Regions from separate parts of the Chimaeribacter sp. YP20170169 genome, predicted to be linked through region 3. Evidence: predicted binding sites of a transcription regulator. Region 3 holds the regulator's gene; each other region holds the start of a gene.
The links. Region 3 encodes PurR, which represses purine synthesis genes. Its sites were predicted from a motif close to CANGCAAACGTTTGCNTG; they were not measured.
Positions count from the first base shown of each region.

Region 1: aroL (shikimate kinase AroL) is a predicted target of PurR. The motif match lies at 1,659-1,676, and genes of this name have one in related genera.
Region 2: guaD (guanine deaminase) is a predicted target of PurR. The motif match lies at 2,537-2,554, and genes of this name have one in related genera.

Region 1 is NZ_CP176824.1:2,964,370-2,968,529, forward strand. It holds gene rdgC (recombination-associated protein RdgC) at 1-114, shown strand, start outside; gene ppnP (pyrimidine/purine nucleoside phosphorylase) at 172-462, opposite strand; gene ACK3SD_RS13540 (YaiA family protein) at 611-802, opposite strand; gene aroL (shikimate kinase AroL) at 908-1,432, opposite strand; gene ACK3SD_RS13550 (YdgH/BhsA/McbA-like domain containing protein) at 1,855-2,130, opposite strand; gene ACK3SD_RS13555 (DUF808 domain-containing protein) at 2,581-3,513, shown strand; gene ACK3SD_RS13560 (class I SAM-dependent methyltransferase) at 3,560-4,160, opposite strand, start outside.
Region 2 is NZ_CP176824.1:2,026,755-2,030,914, forward strand. It holds partial or broken gene xdhA (xanthine dehydrogenase small subunit) at 1-198, opposite strand, end outside; gene ACK3SD_RS09005 (TetR family transcriptional regulator C-terminal domain-containing protein) at 330-959, opposite strand; gene guaD (guanine deaminase) at 1,038-2,354, opposite strand; gene ACK3SD_RS09015 (MFS transporter) at 2,884-4,160, shown strand, end outside.
Region 3 is NZ_CP176824.1:2,197,095-2,201,254, reverse strand. It holds gene punC (purine nucleoside transporter PunC) at 1-533, opposite strand, end outside; gene punR (DNA-binding transcriptional activator PunR) at 677-1,585, shown strand; gene purR (HTH-type transcriptional repressor PurR) at 1,616-2,641, opposite strand; gene cydH (cytochrome bd-I oxidase subunit CydH) at 2,969-3,058, shown strand; gene ACK3SD_RS09820 (C40 family peptidase) at 3,115-3,900, opposite strand.

The DNA of each region.
Region 1 (4,160 bases), 770 kb from region 3:
GACCGCGATGACCCGGCGGCGCGCTTTGACGCCGACTTCATACTGATGACCAGCGAGCTGACGGCCCTGATCGCCAATGTGATTGAGGCGCTGGGCGGCGAGGCACAGCGCTAAGCGCCCCCGCTGGAATGCAAAAACCCCCTGCCGGTGCAGGGGGTTTTTGTTTGCCGCTTACTTACTGAGGTACTTGCAGAGGTAAGAGGTGGTGTCGCCGACCTGGAGGTTAAACTCGCTGTGGCCCGGCACGTAGAAGGTTTCGCCCGGCAGGAACGTCTGCCAGTCCGGCGAGCCGGGGATCAGCGCCTTCAGGGCGCCGGTGATGACGGTCATCTCTTCCGGCAGGTTGGTGGTGAAGGTGTACTCTCCCACTTCCATCACGCCCACGCTGGCGTTCCCGATTGTCCCGCTCTCATACCCGATCGACTTCACTTTCCCTGCAAAATACTCGTTTACTTTCAGCATCGTTTCGCCCTGTGACAGAAGACATGGAACGGCCATAGTAGGGTGAGTTTGCCCCGGCTGTCACTGATTATTATCGGGGGGCGCGATCCGGCGCGCATTTGCCGGTGGCAAAGAAAAGGCCGGCTGTCAGGCCGGCCTCGGGAGGGCGTCACACCATGTCTTCATCTTCGTAGCGGCGCTTGGAGTCGAGGGCTTCCTCCTCGGTCTCATGCTCGCTGATCAGGGTGTCCGGGGTCGGGTGATCGGCACGCAACTGATACCAGGTCACGGTTTGGCCGGGATCGCCCTTTTCTACGGGCACGACGCGCGCCTCGCGCGGATAGGGGGGTCTGCCTGGCATAGTACACTCCTTTTTTATTGAGGGCCTGAATACTCAGTATAGACGCCCCACGGCCAGGTGGCGGCCGCAGTCGATCACAGAAACCTCTGAAAAATGGAAGAAAGCCTAACGCACCAGCTCGCCCTGCACCCGGCGCAGGATGTCAGCCACAATCTCATCCGGGCTGGCGGTGGCGTCGAGCACATAGTGCGCCGCTTCTTGGTAGAGCGCCTCGCGGGCGGCCAGCACCTCCACCATCTCCTCGGCAATCGGCTTGCCGGTCAGCGTCGGGCGCTGGGCGTCCTGCGGGTACTCCTCCAGCCGGTGCGCCAGTGTGCCAGCCGGCGCGCGCAGGTAGATAACCAGCCCGGTGGCGCGCATAAAGGCCCGGTTCTCTGGCGCCAGAATGGCCCCACCGCCGGTGGCAATCACGGTCTGCGGCGCGCTGACCGCCTGTAGCGCCTGGGTCTCACGCTGGCGAAAGCCAATCCACCCCTCGCGCGCCACCACGTCCGCCACGCTCAGGCCGGTGTGCTGCTGCATATAGAGGTCGGTGTCGGTGAAGCGATAATCCAGCGCACGCGCCAGCGCCTTGCCGACCGTGGTTTTGCCTGCGCCACGGGCGCCGACCATAAAGAGCGGTTGTATCATTGCTGTCCTTCCTGCTGCGCGCCGGATCGCGGCCCACGCGTGGTTTAATGAAGCGGAATCATACCTGTTCATGATACAGACGCAATGGCTGATGCCAGCCGGGAAGGAGAGAAACGGCAGGAAAAAGGAGAAACGGACACGGCAGCGGGCGAAGGGAGCAATAAAAACATGGGATAACCGCCCGCGATTTCTATGGCGTGAAATATCCCTCTTTTTTATTTACCCTCAGCCATACGTTGCCGTGCCGCTTATTATTAATGGCATTATTGAATCATGCTCATGGCATTATTTCATTGATAACATATATAAACATCTTTACTGCCCTAATCAGGGGAAATTAACCACTGGCGGCCAACAGGCAGGGGTGGCTTAAATAAGCCAGGATTCCTGTTTCGTCAGGTGGCGGTTGCCTGATGGGTCATTTAGCGGTAGATCTCCGCGTTGGCGCGCTGCTGGCTGGAGTCACTCGGGGTATCGATGCCGATCACCCGGTAGTGGCTGGCGCCCTCTTCCATCGCCTTCTGTTGCAGCGCACTGAGCGCGTCATCCGGCGAGCCAGTGATGTTGCTGACCTGGATGGTGCCCATGCTTTGCAGGTTGCTACGGTTGGCTTCACTGGCGCTGATTTCACTGGCCGCGAGGGTGGCGAAGGAGGCGGTCGTCAACAGTGCGGCGGTAATGATGGGTAAAAGTTTCATGACACATTCCTCATAACAGCTCGGATTATTTCCGGAGATGTAATTATGCGCCAATTCACAAAAAGTGGAGGCGTCAGGTTGTAAAGAAATTTAATTATCGTGTAGGAAATAAGGAGGAAATTTGAAGAAGTGCCAGTGCCGCTGGAAATAGTCAATGAAATTGCTGGAGTTGCCGCCGCGTCCACCGATTATTTTGTCGCTAGCGTATTGTCCGAAAATATCTATATATAAAAAGCCGGTTAATGTGGCCGCTTGCCTGAGCATTCACGTTATCGGGTGTAATCCTCTGAATCTGGCCGCGCCGATAGGCGAATGCCCATCCAGCACCTATCTTTAAGGGGGACGACCCGACAGAGGGCGGAGATGAGAGGGGTGCGGGAGAGTTTATCGTATTGGCGGTTGTTGCTACTATCCCGGCCCATTGCAACACTTAACTGAAAGGAAACGAGAATGGCAGGTACTAGCCTACTGGCCTTGATTGATGACATTGCCACCATTTTGGACGACGTTGCCGCGATGAGTAAGGTGGCGGCGCGCAAAACCGCCAGCGTGCTGGGCGATGACCTGGCGCTGAACGCCCAACAGGTCAGCGGCGTGAAGGCTGACCGCGAGCTGCCGGTGGTGTGGGCGGTGGCGAAAGGCTCGCTGCTGAACAAAGCCATCCTGGTGCCACTGGCGCTGCTGATCAGCGCCTTTATCCCTTGGGCGATCACCCCGATGCTGATGGTGGGCGGTGCCTACCTCTGCTACGAGGGGTTTGAGAAGATCGCCGAGAAGCTGTTCCACGGCAAGGATCACGCCGAGAAGCCGGTCGCGGCCACCAAGGTGCCGAAAACGCAGGAGGAGCTGCTGGCGCTGGAGAAGAAGAAGGTCAAGGGCGCGGTGCGCACTGACTTTATCCTGTCGGCTGAAATCATCGTGATCTCCTTGAACACCGTGGCCCACGTGCCGCTGATTGACCAGCTGATGGTGATGGTGATGATCGCGGTGGTGATGACGCTGGGCGTCTATGGGCTGGTCGCTGGCATCGTGCGGATGGATGACGTCGGCGTCTGGCTTGGCAAGCTGGAGGGCGAAGGGCTGTTCCGCCGTGCGCTGCGCGGGCTGGGTGGGCTGATTATCAGCGCCGCGCCGCTGCTGATGAAAACCCTGGCGTTTGTCGGCACCATCGCCATGTTCCTGGTCGGCGGCAGCATCCTGAGCCACGGCCTGCCGTTCATGCACAGTCTGGTGGATGTGCTGAACCACGGCCATCAGGGCTGGGTCAGCAGCCTGATCACCGGCGCGACCGATCTGGTGGTTGGCTTGGTGGCTGGCGCGCTGGTGCTTGGCGTGGTGAGCCTCGGGCAGAAGCTGTTCGGCAAGAAGGAGAAACAGGCGTAAGCCTGTCTCCCCTTCCCCACGGGGCCGGCCTGATGCCGGCCCTTTTTTATGCCGGGCGGTGCGCCTCAATCATCAGGGTGTCGCTGCTGAAACTGCCGTCCGGCTGGATGGCGAAATAGGCCGCCACCTCCGCCGATGCCCCCTGTTGCAGCGCGCGGATGGCGGTAACGAAGTGCTCAGGCGTGCGCATCCGCGCAATCCAGCTACTGAACTCCAGCGCCAGCCGGTCACGCGCCACCCGCTCCACCGTCAGGCCCGCCGCGTTGAACATCGCCAGCCACTCGCCGGGCGCATAGTTGCGCACGTGGGAGGTGTCGCGCAGTACCTCGACGGTCTGCAAATGGATGTCCAGCACCGGCTGCCCCGGCGAGGCCATGTCCATAAAGATTGCCCGGCCGCCCGGCTTCAGCACCCGGCGCACCTCGCGCAGCGCCTGCCCAACGTCATGCCAGTGGTGGGCCGAGTAGCGGCTGATCACCACGTCAAACGCCCCGTCGGCAAAGGGCAAGGACTCCGCCGCCCCCTGCGCCACCCGGATATTGCCCAGCTGCCGGTCGCGCGCCGCCTGCTCCACCACCGCCAGCATTTGCTCCGAGAGATCGTAGGCCGTCACCTCCGCCACCGCGCCCGCCGCCACAAAGCTGGCG
Region 2 (4,160 bases), 170 kb from region 3:
GCAGGCGTTGGCGGTGCGGTAGCGCAGCCGGTCACCCGCCGGTTCCGCCAGCACCACGGTACAGGCACCACAGTCGCCGGAGGCGCAGCCCTCTTTGGTGCCACAGCGCTGCTGGCTGCGGCGCAGCCAGGTCAGCACCGTGGTGTTGGGGTCAAGCTGCTCGGTATGCAGGCGTTGGTTTAGCAGGAATTGAATCATGGTGGCGATCCTCGGCACGGTGCGCCGCCTGTGCGGCGCTTACTCAGTAAGCATGGCTGACCATTTGATTTGTACAACTGGTCAAATAATGCTGATTAACTAAGCAAATTCAGTGCCAGAATCGCCGATGGCTAGGCGGCCGTGGTGGGCAGGCAGCCGCGCAGCACCAGTTCGGTCACTTCCCGGATGATGTGCTCCTGGGTGGCGGGGGCCGCGTCGGTGTCGTGGTACATGTGTTTCACCTGCACCGCGAAGTCGGCGTAGTACTGGGTGATCGCCCAAATGTGCATGATGAACAGCCGCGCATCCAGCGGGCGCAGCGCCCCCTGCGCAATCCACTGGTTGATCAGCTGCTCCTTGCGCAGGATATTCTCGCGCGCCTGCGGCCAGTACTTCTCCAGATAGTGCCCGCCCGCCAGCACCTCGCTGGTGAAGATGCGCGACAGCGCCGGCTGGGTGAAGGAGAAGTGCAGCTTGTTGCGGATGTAGCGGCTGAGCACCGCCTGCGGCTCGGTCAGGGCGTCGTCGAAGCGGATGATCTCCGCCCAGGCCGCCAGCACCCGTTGCAGCAGCTCCTCATACAGCTCCTCCTTGCCCTGGATGTAGTAGTGGAGCTGGGTCTTTTTCATTCCGGCGCGCTGGGCGATGGCTTGGGTGGTCGCCCCGGCAAAGCCCTTCTCACTGAATTCGCTGATGGCCGCGTGGCGGATCGCCTCCAGCATCTGCTCCCGCCGCCCACGGCCATTGGTTTCACTGTTCATTGGTGGTGCGTGATCCCTGCAAGTTGCCTCATGGTGGGGCGAACCGGCTGCGCGCCCCTGCCGGCAGTGTAGCGGGGATTATTCACCGGCGCGATAGACCGGCACGCCATTCACCCACGTGGCGTGAATGTTGCGGTCATCACCGAGCGTCATCAGCACAAACAGTTTCTCCGCCAGGGTGCCGCTGTTGGCGGCGCGCAGCCGTTGTAGCGGCGTCGCCTGACTGTCGAGCACCACGAAATCCGCCTCCTTGCCCGGCTCGAAGTTACCGATCTTCTCCTCCAGGTGCAGGGCGCGCGCGCCGCCCAGCGTGGCGTGGTAGAACGCCTCAAATGCCGACAGCCGGTACTGCTGCAACTGCCCCACCTTGTACGCCTCCCCTAGCGTCGAGAGGATGCTGAAGGTGGTGCCCGCGCCGATGTCACTGCCGATGCCCACCCGCACCTGCATCTCCCACGCCTTTTTCAGCCGGAACAGCCCGCTGCCAAGGAACAGGTTGGAGGTGGGACAGAAGGCAATCGAGGAGCCGGTGTGCGCCATGCACGCCCATTCATGCTCATCCAGGTGCAGGCAGTGGGCAAACACGCTCTTTTTGCCGGTCAGCCCGTAGTCATGGTAGACGCCGAGGTAGTGGGCATGATCCGGGTAGAGCGCGCGTACCCAATCGACTTCATCACTGTTCTCACTGAGGTGGGTGTGCACCCAGGTATCCGGGAACTCCTCGCGCAACCGACGCACGGCGGTCAGCAACTCCGGGGAAGAGGTCGGCACAAAGCGCGGCGTCAGGGCGTAGCCAAGCCGCCCGCGCCCATGCCAGCGGCGGATCAGTTCACGCGTCTGCTGGTAGCTGGTGTCGGCATCCTCCAGCAACCCCTCCGGCGCGTTGCGATCCATCATCACCTTGCCAGCGATCAGGCGCATCTGGTGGGCGTCCGCCTCGGTAAACAGCGCCTCCACCGACTGCGGGTGGACGGTGCCGAACACCAGCGCGGTGGTGGTGCCATTCGCCAGCAATTGGCGGATGAAGAAGCGCGACATCTCCGCCGAGTGCGTTGGGCAGTGGTACTGCGCCTCCGTCGGGAAGGTGTAACTCTTCAGCCACTCCAGCAACTGCTCGCCATAGGCCCCGACCATCTCGGTCTGCGGGTAGTGGATGTGGGTGTCGATAAAACCGGGCACAATCAGTTTCCCGCGGTAATCCTCCACCGGCGTGCCGGCCGGCAGCCGCGCCTGCGCTGCCTGCCACTGGCCGAGCCAGACAATCCGCCCCTCCTCCAGCAGCAGCGCGCCATCCTCGATATAGCGCACCCGGTCAGCGATCTCTTCGGGTCGGCTGGCGCAGCCGGTCAGGTCAAAAAAGTTGCCGCGAATGGCACGGGTGACGGTCTGGTTCATGATGACGCCCTTCTTGTTGTTATGGTCATGGTTGAGTATGGTTCATCTTTCCCCAGCAAGCGTTATGCCACCTCCGCCATTTCCTTTTCATCCCATTGAAAACTAATCTTTAACCGCGTGAGCGCCCGTACGTCGGGAGGCACTTTTTAGACAAGGTGGGCAGTGAATGGGAACTCACAATAAACGCAACCGTTTGCAATTTGGCGCGGGGCGCGTTGCCCGCGTAATGCTGCACCATCAGTGAGCAAGGATAAGAAATTAAGATTTTGGCGGAGGCTAAAATTTTTTCGGCATAATCCGACACATTTTTACTGCCGTCCGTTGGCGGTGGCGCATCTCTTGCTGGCCGGCTTTCTGGTGGAAAAATAAAGCTCTGCCGCGGGCTGGCCGGGGCGCAGTATGGGCAGCTGTGCACCGGTTGACGCAAAAGGCGGATCGGCTATGCTCAAGGCTCTTTTTTACCCTTCCACTCTATAAAAGGCGGTGCTATGTCCGGTGAATGCAAGGCGTGGTTATCAGGGTGGCGGCGATGAGGGGTCGAGTGTCCGGGGAGTTGGCCCTGCCGCTGCTGGTTGCCGGTGCCTTTTTTATGGAGAACCTCGACGCCACGGTGATTGTCACCGCGCTGCCGCAGATGGCACAGGCGTTCGGTGTGCGGGCGGTTGACCTGAACATTGGCGTCTCCGCCTATATCCTGACGCTGACGGTGTTTATCCCGGCCAGCGGCTGGATAGCCAATCGCTTTGGCGCGCGCCGGGTGTTCAGCTGCGCGCTGCTGCTGTTTACCTTCGCCTCGATCCTGTGCGCCCTGAGCGCCAGCCTGATGACCTTTACCGCCGCCCGCATGGTGCAGGGCTTCGCTGGCGCGCTGATGGTGCCGGTCGGCCGGTTGGTGGTGCTGCGCAATACACCAAAGTCAGGGCTGATCCGTGCCATCGCCACCATCACCTGGCCGGGGTTGGTGGCACCGATCCTCGGGCCAGCGGTCGGCGGCTTCTTTACCACCTACGCCTCCTGGCACTGGATCTTCCTGCTCAATGTGCCGCTCGGGCTGGTGGCCTTCTGGCTGAGCCTGCGGCTGGTGCCCAATGAAACGGGCGATCGCTCGGTGCCCTTTGATGTGCGCGGCTTTATGCTGTGCGGGCTGGCCTGCTTTGGGCTGATGTTTGGGCTGGATCTCTTCAACCACGCTGCTGAGCGGCTGTGGCTGCCGGTGGCCTGTCTGGCGGGCAGTGCGCTGCTGGGAGTATTGGCGGTGCGCCACGCCCGTAACGCGCCCTTCCCGCTGATCGATCTGTGGGCGCTGCGGCTGAAAAGTTACGCCGTCACGCTCTATGGTGGCACCCTGTTCCGCATTGCAATTGGCGCGGTGCCCTTCCTGCTGCCGCTGATGTTCCAACTCGCCTTTGGCATGAGCGCCTTTAGCGCCGGGCTGCTGGTGCTGGCAGTGTTTGCCGGCAACCTGGCGATGAAGCCCTTTACCTCTGCCATTCTTTACCGCTTCCCGTTCCGCACCACCCTGTGGGTCAATGGCACGCTCAACGCCCTGACCATCTTTGCCTGCGCGCTGCTGACGCCGGAGACGCCGACGCTATTGGTGGTGCTGCTGCTGTTCGTCAGCGGCCTGACGCGCTCAATGCAGTTCACCGCGCTCAATACCCTGGCCTTCGCTGAAGTGCCGCAGCCGCACATGAGCGGGGCCAATACCCTGCTGAATATGGCGCAACAGCTCGGCAGTGGGCTGGGGATCGCCATCGGCGCGCTGGCGCTGCGCAGCGGCGAGTGGCTGACGCCCGCCGCCACCGG
Region 3 (4,160 bases):
AGCGTTGGCACCAGCAGCAGCAGGGTGATGGCGAGCAGCGCCAGGAAGATGGCGCGCCAGCCAAAGTGGTTCAGCAGCCAGGCACCCAGCAGCGGGGCCAGCGCCGGTGACAGCGCCACCAGCGGCATAATGGTGGCAAACACCCGTTTCGCCTGCTCGCCCGTGCAGCGGTCCACCACCAGCGCCTGCCAGCTTACGGCCGCGGAACAGACTCCCACCGCCTGCACAAAGCGCATCAGCCAGAGCTGGCGCGCATCCTGCACCCACAGCATCCCGGCGCAGCCGACGGCAAACATCAACAGCCCCAGCACCAGTACGGGCTTGCGGCCGATGCGGTCAGAGAGCGGCCCCCAGATCAGTTGGGCGCAGGCGAAACCGGCCAAAAACAGGCTCAGGCTGGCGCTGATGGCATTGGGCGTCAGCGAAAGATCTGTCTGCATCTGGGCGAAGGCCGGCAGGTACATGTCAGTGGCCAAAAAGCCAAGCACACTCAGTCCGGCCAGATAGAGCATGAAAAGAGGGGAGCGGGTCATAGCAAATTCCTATGGTTTGTTAGTAGATGATAAGAAAAACGCATAGCGGTGCGCACTCTACTGGAGCAGCCAGGGCATTGTGAAACGTTAAAATTTGCGCCATGCTGTGAAAAATTTTGCAAGCAGAAAGAGTGGGGCGCGCCATGTGGTCAGAGTATTCGCTGGAGGTGGTGGACGCCGTAGCACGCACCGGCAGCTTTAGCGCGGCAGCGCAGGAGCTGCACCGGGTGCCCTCGGCGGTCAGTTACACCGTGCGCCAGCTGGAGCAGTGGCTGGCGGTGGAACTGTTTGAGCGCCGCCACCGTGATGTGGCGATCACCGAGGCCGGACAGGTTTTTATTGAGGAGGCGCGCGGTGTTATCAAAAAAATGCAGGCCGCGCGTCGCCAGTGCCAACAGGCGGCCAATGGCTGGCGTGGGCAACTCAATCTGGCGGTGGATCGGGTGGTGCGTGCCGATCGCACCCGGCAGCTGGTGCTCGATTTCTACCGCGAGTTTCCCGATATGGAGCTGCTGATCTCGCCGGAGGTGTTCAACGGCGTCTGGGATGCGCTGGCGGATGGACGGGTGGATGCAGCGATTGGTGCCACCCGCGCCGTGCCGGTGGGCGGCAGCTACCGCTTCCGCGACATGGGCTTTCTGCCGTGGCGCTGTGTGGTGAGCCGTACCCATCCGCTGGCACAACTGCCCGGCCCGTTGGCGGATGAGCAGTTGCGGCCGTGGCCAGCCCTCTGTCTGGAGGACACCTCCCGCACCCTGCCGAAGCGCGACACCTGGACGCTGGATAACCAACGGCGGCTGGTGGCGCCAGACTGGACCAGCGCGCTGGATTGCCTGCTGGCTGGCCTGTGCGTGGGGATGATCCCGGCGCACATGGCGCAACCGCTGATCGATCGTGGAGAGTTGGTGCTGCTGACGCTGGCGCAACCCTTCCCGGACAGCGCCTGTTGCCTGACCTGGGATCAGGCGCGCACCTCGCCAGCGCTTAGCTGGTTGCTGGATTATCTGGGGGACAGCGAAACGTTGAACCGGGAGTGGTTGCGTGGGGAGTAAAAACCGGGGCGCATGGCCCCGGCTGGTCGATTAACGGCGGTAGTCGCGGTAGGGGCCATCGGCCACGGAGCGACGCTCCACCAGTTTCGGGCGCACTTCAATGGTCTGCGGGTCTTCACGCTTGCTGGTGATGCGATCCAGCAGCATGGCAAAAGCACTCTCGCCGAGGCGCTCTTTCGGCTGGTGGATGGTGGTCAGTGCCGGGGTAAAGTAGCGCGCGTTACGCACGTTGTCATAGCCAATCACCGAGATGTCTTGTGGCACGCGCAGGCCCATCTCGTCGGCGGCGCAGATGGCGCCCATTGCCATGATGTCGCCGCCGCAGAACACCGCCGTTGGGCGCTGCTTCTGCACCAAAATCTGCTGCATCGCCTTGTAGCCGGACTCCGGCTCAAAATCACCCTGTACCACCCACTCCGGGCGCACAGTGATATTTGCCTCTTCCATCGCCTTCAGGAAGCCCTGATGGCGGCCGCCGCCGGTGTTGCGTGACAGCTGGCCGGGGATGATGCCGATATCACGGTGGCCGCGCTCAATCAGATAACGGCCTGCGATGTAGCCGCCCTCAAAGGCGTTATCAATGATGGAGTCAGTAAAGTCGCTGCGTGCTGAACCCCAGTCCATCACCACCATCGGGATGTTGCGGTACTCCTCGAGCATACCGATCAGCTGATCCGGGTACTCAGAGCACATCACCAGCAGGCCATCGACGCGCTTTTGCGCCAGCATCGCCAGGTAAGCTTGCTGCTTGTCGAGGTTATTGTGGGAGTTGCAGAGGATCAGGGTATAGCCCTTGCTGTAGCAACTGTTCTCCACGGACTCAATCACCTCAGCGAAGTAGGGGGCCTCACTGGAGGTCGCCAGCAACCCGATGGATTTGGTGTGGTTGACTTTCAGGCTGCGCGCCACGGCGCTTGGGGAGTAGTGCAACTCCTTGATGGCGGCCCAGACCGCCGCCTTCGTCTCTTCAGCGACGAAACGTGTTTTGTTGATAACGTGTGACACGGTGGTGGTGGACACGCCGGCACGTTTGGCGACATCTTTAATCGTGGCCATGGGAAAAGTGACTCCTGAAAATACGTGTTACAGCACGTAACTATAATGTTAATCGTTTGCCTGCGTTTATTCTTCTGCCCACCGTAAAAGATGCAGTGAATTCTAGGGGGAGAGGACGGTCATCTTCGCTGGGGAGCGGTGGGGCATTGCAGCCGCGGCCGGGTACGCAGTGTGTAAACCGCGAATTTTCCCCTATTCTTGCGCAAAGGGGAAGCAGAAAATTATCCCGTTGCGCATCACGACGTGATAGGCACTGCCTGCAATACTGTGAGAATATGAGAACTCATACAAACATTGTGGTTTTGTTTGCGTTATTCAGGAGAACACATGGATACCAATTTGAAACTGTCGCTATGCACCACTGTGGCGGCGCTCACCATGATCATTGCCTTTAGCTTTACCGCTGTTTTGGGCTAATCCGCCTGCACCAGAAAAAAAAGACGCCCTTGGGCGTCTTTTTTGTTACGCGGTGGTCAGCGCACGGTCTTGGGGGTCATCACGCGGCGGGCGCCGACGTAATGGTCCTGCCAGTAGTCATTATCCAGATAGCTGATGCGGATATCCTCGCCGGTGCGCGGTGACTGGATAAATTTGCCATCGCCGAGATAGACGCCAACATGGTCAGCCGCGCCACGGTTGGCGATGCGGAAGAAGACCAGATCGCCGCTCTCCAGCTCGCCACGTTTAACCGGCGCGGCATCACGCAGGTGGTACATCTCATTGGCGGTGCGTGGCAGGCGGATCTTCATCACATCTTTATAGGCGTAATAGACCAGCCCGCTGCAATCGAAACCGGTGGTGGGGGAGGTGCCGCCCCAGCGGTAGGGCTTGCCTACCTGCTTCATTAGCTTGGTCATCGCCGTTTGCTTGGCTTTCTGGTAGCGCTTTTTATGCGCCGGGCTGAGTGCCAGCGGGCCGCTCTCCACAGCTTTGGCCTCGTGGCCGGGCAGGCGCTGGCGGCCATAGCCTTTTTTATAGCCCTTTTTCGGCGGCGTCACCTTGACCAGATGGGTAGAGGCGGTTTTACGTGTTTTACCGCTTTTGGTCGTGACCTTGACCACCTGAGCCTTGTCGCGGCTGGTGGCTTTTTTCTTTACGCTGGTTTTCACCGGCTTGCGCTTTTTACGGTCATCCGTCCTGGCCTCACTGGCATGGCCCTTGCGGGGTTCGGCCGACGTGCGCGCATGGGGCGACGCATGCGCCAGATTCATACAGAGCTGGGTAAAAAGCAAAACGAAAAGCGTAACGAGTAAACGCATGGCAACGCTACCAAAAGTGTCCGACAAACATCCATGGAGGCCCAGTATCACTGAAACCTGCCGCACAAAAAAGCATGAAACCCCCTGATTCTAATTCATATTGTCAGAAAAAGTTAATAGCTTTTTTCATTAGTGAAAACTGGGGGGGAGATATGCTGCTTTTATCCGCAACTCAAGCGGTTAGCGGCCTGGCGGCATAGAGGGATAACGCGTTTTTCCGATAAACCTCATCGTTCAGATCTGTTACTGTTAACATATGT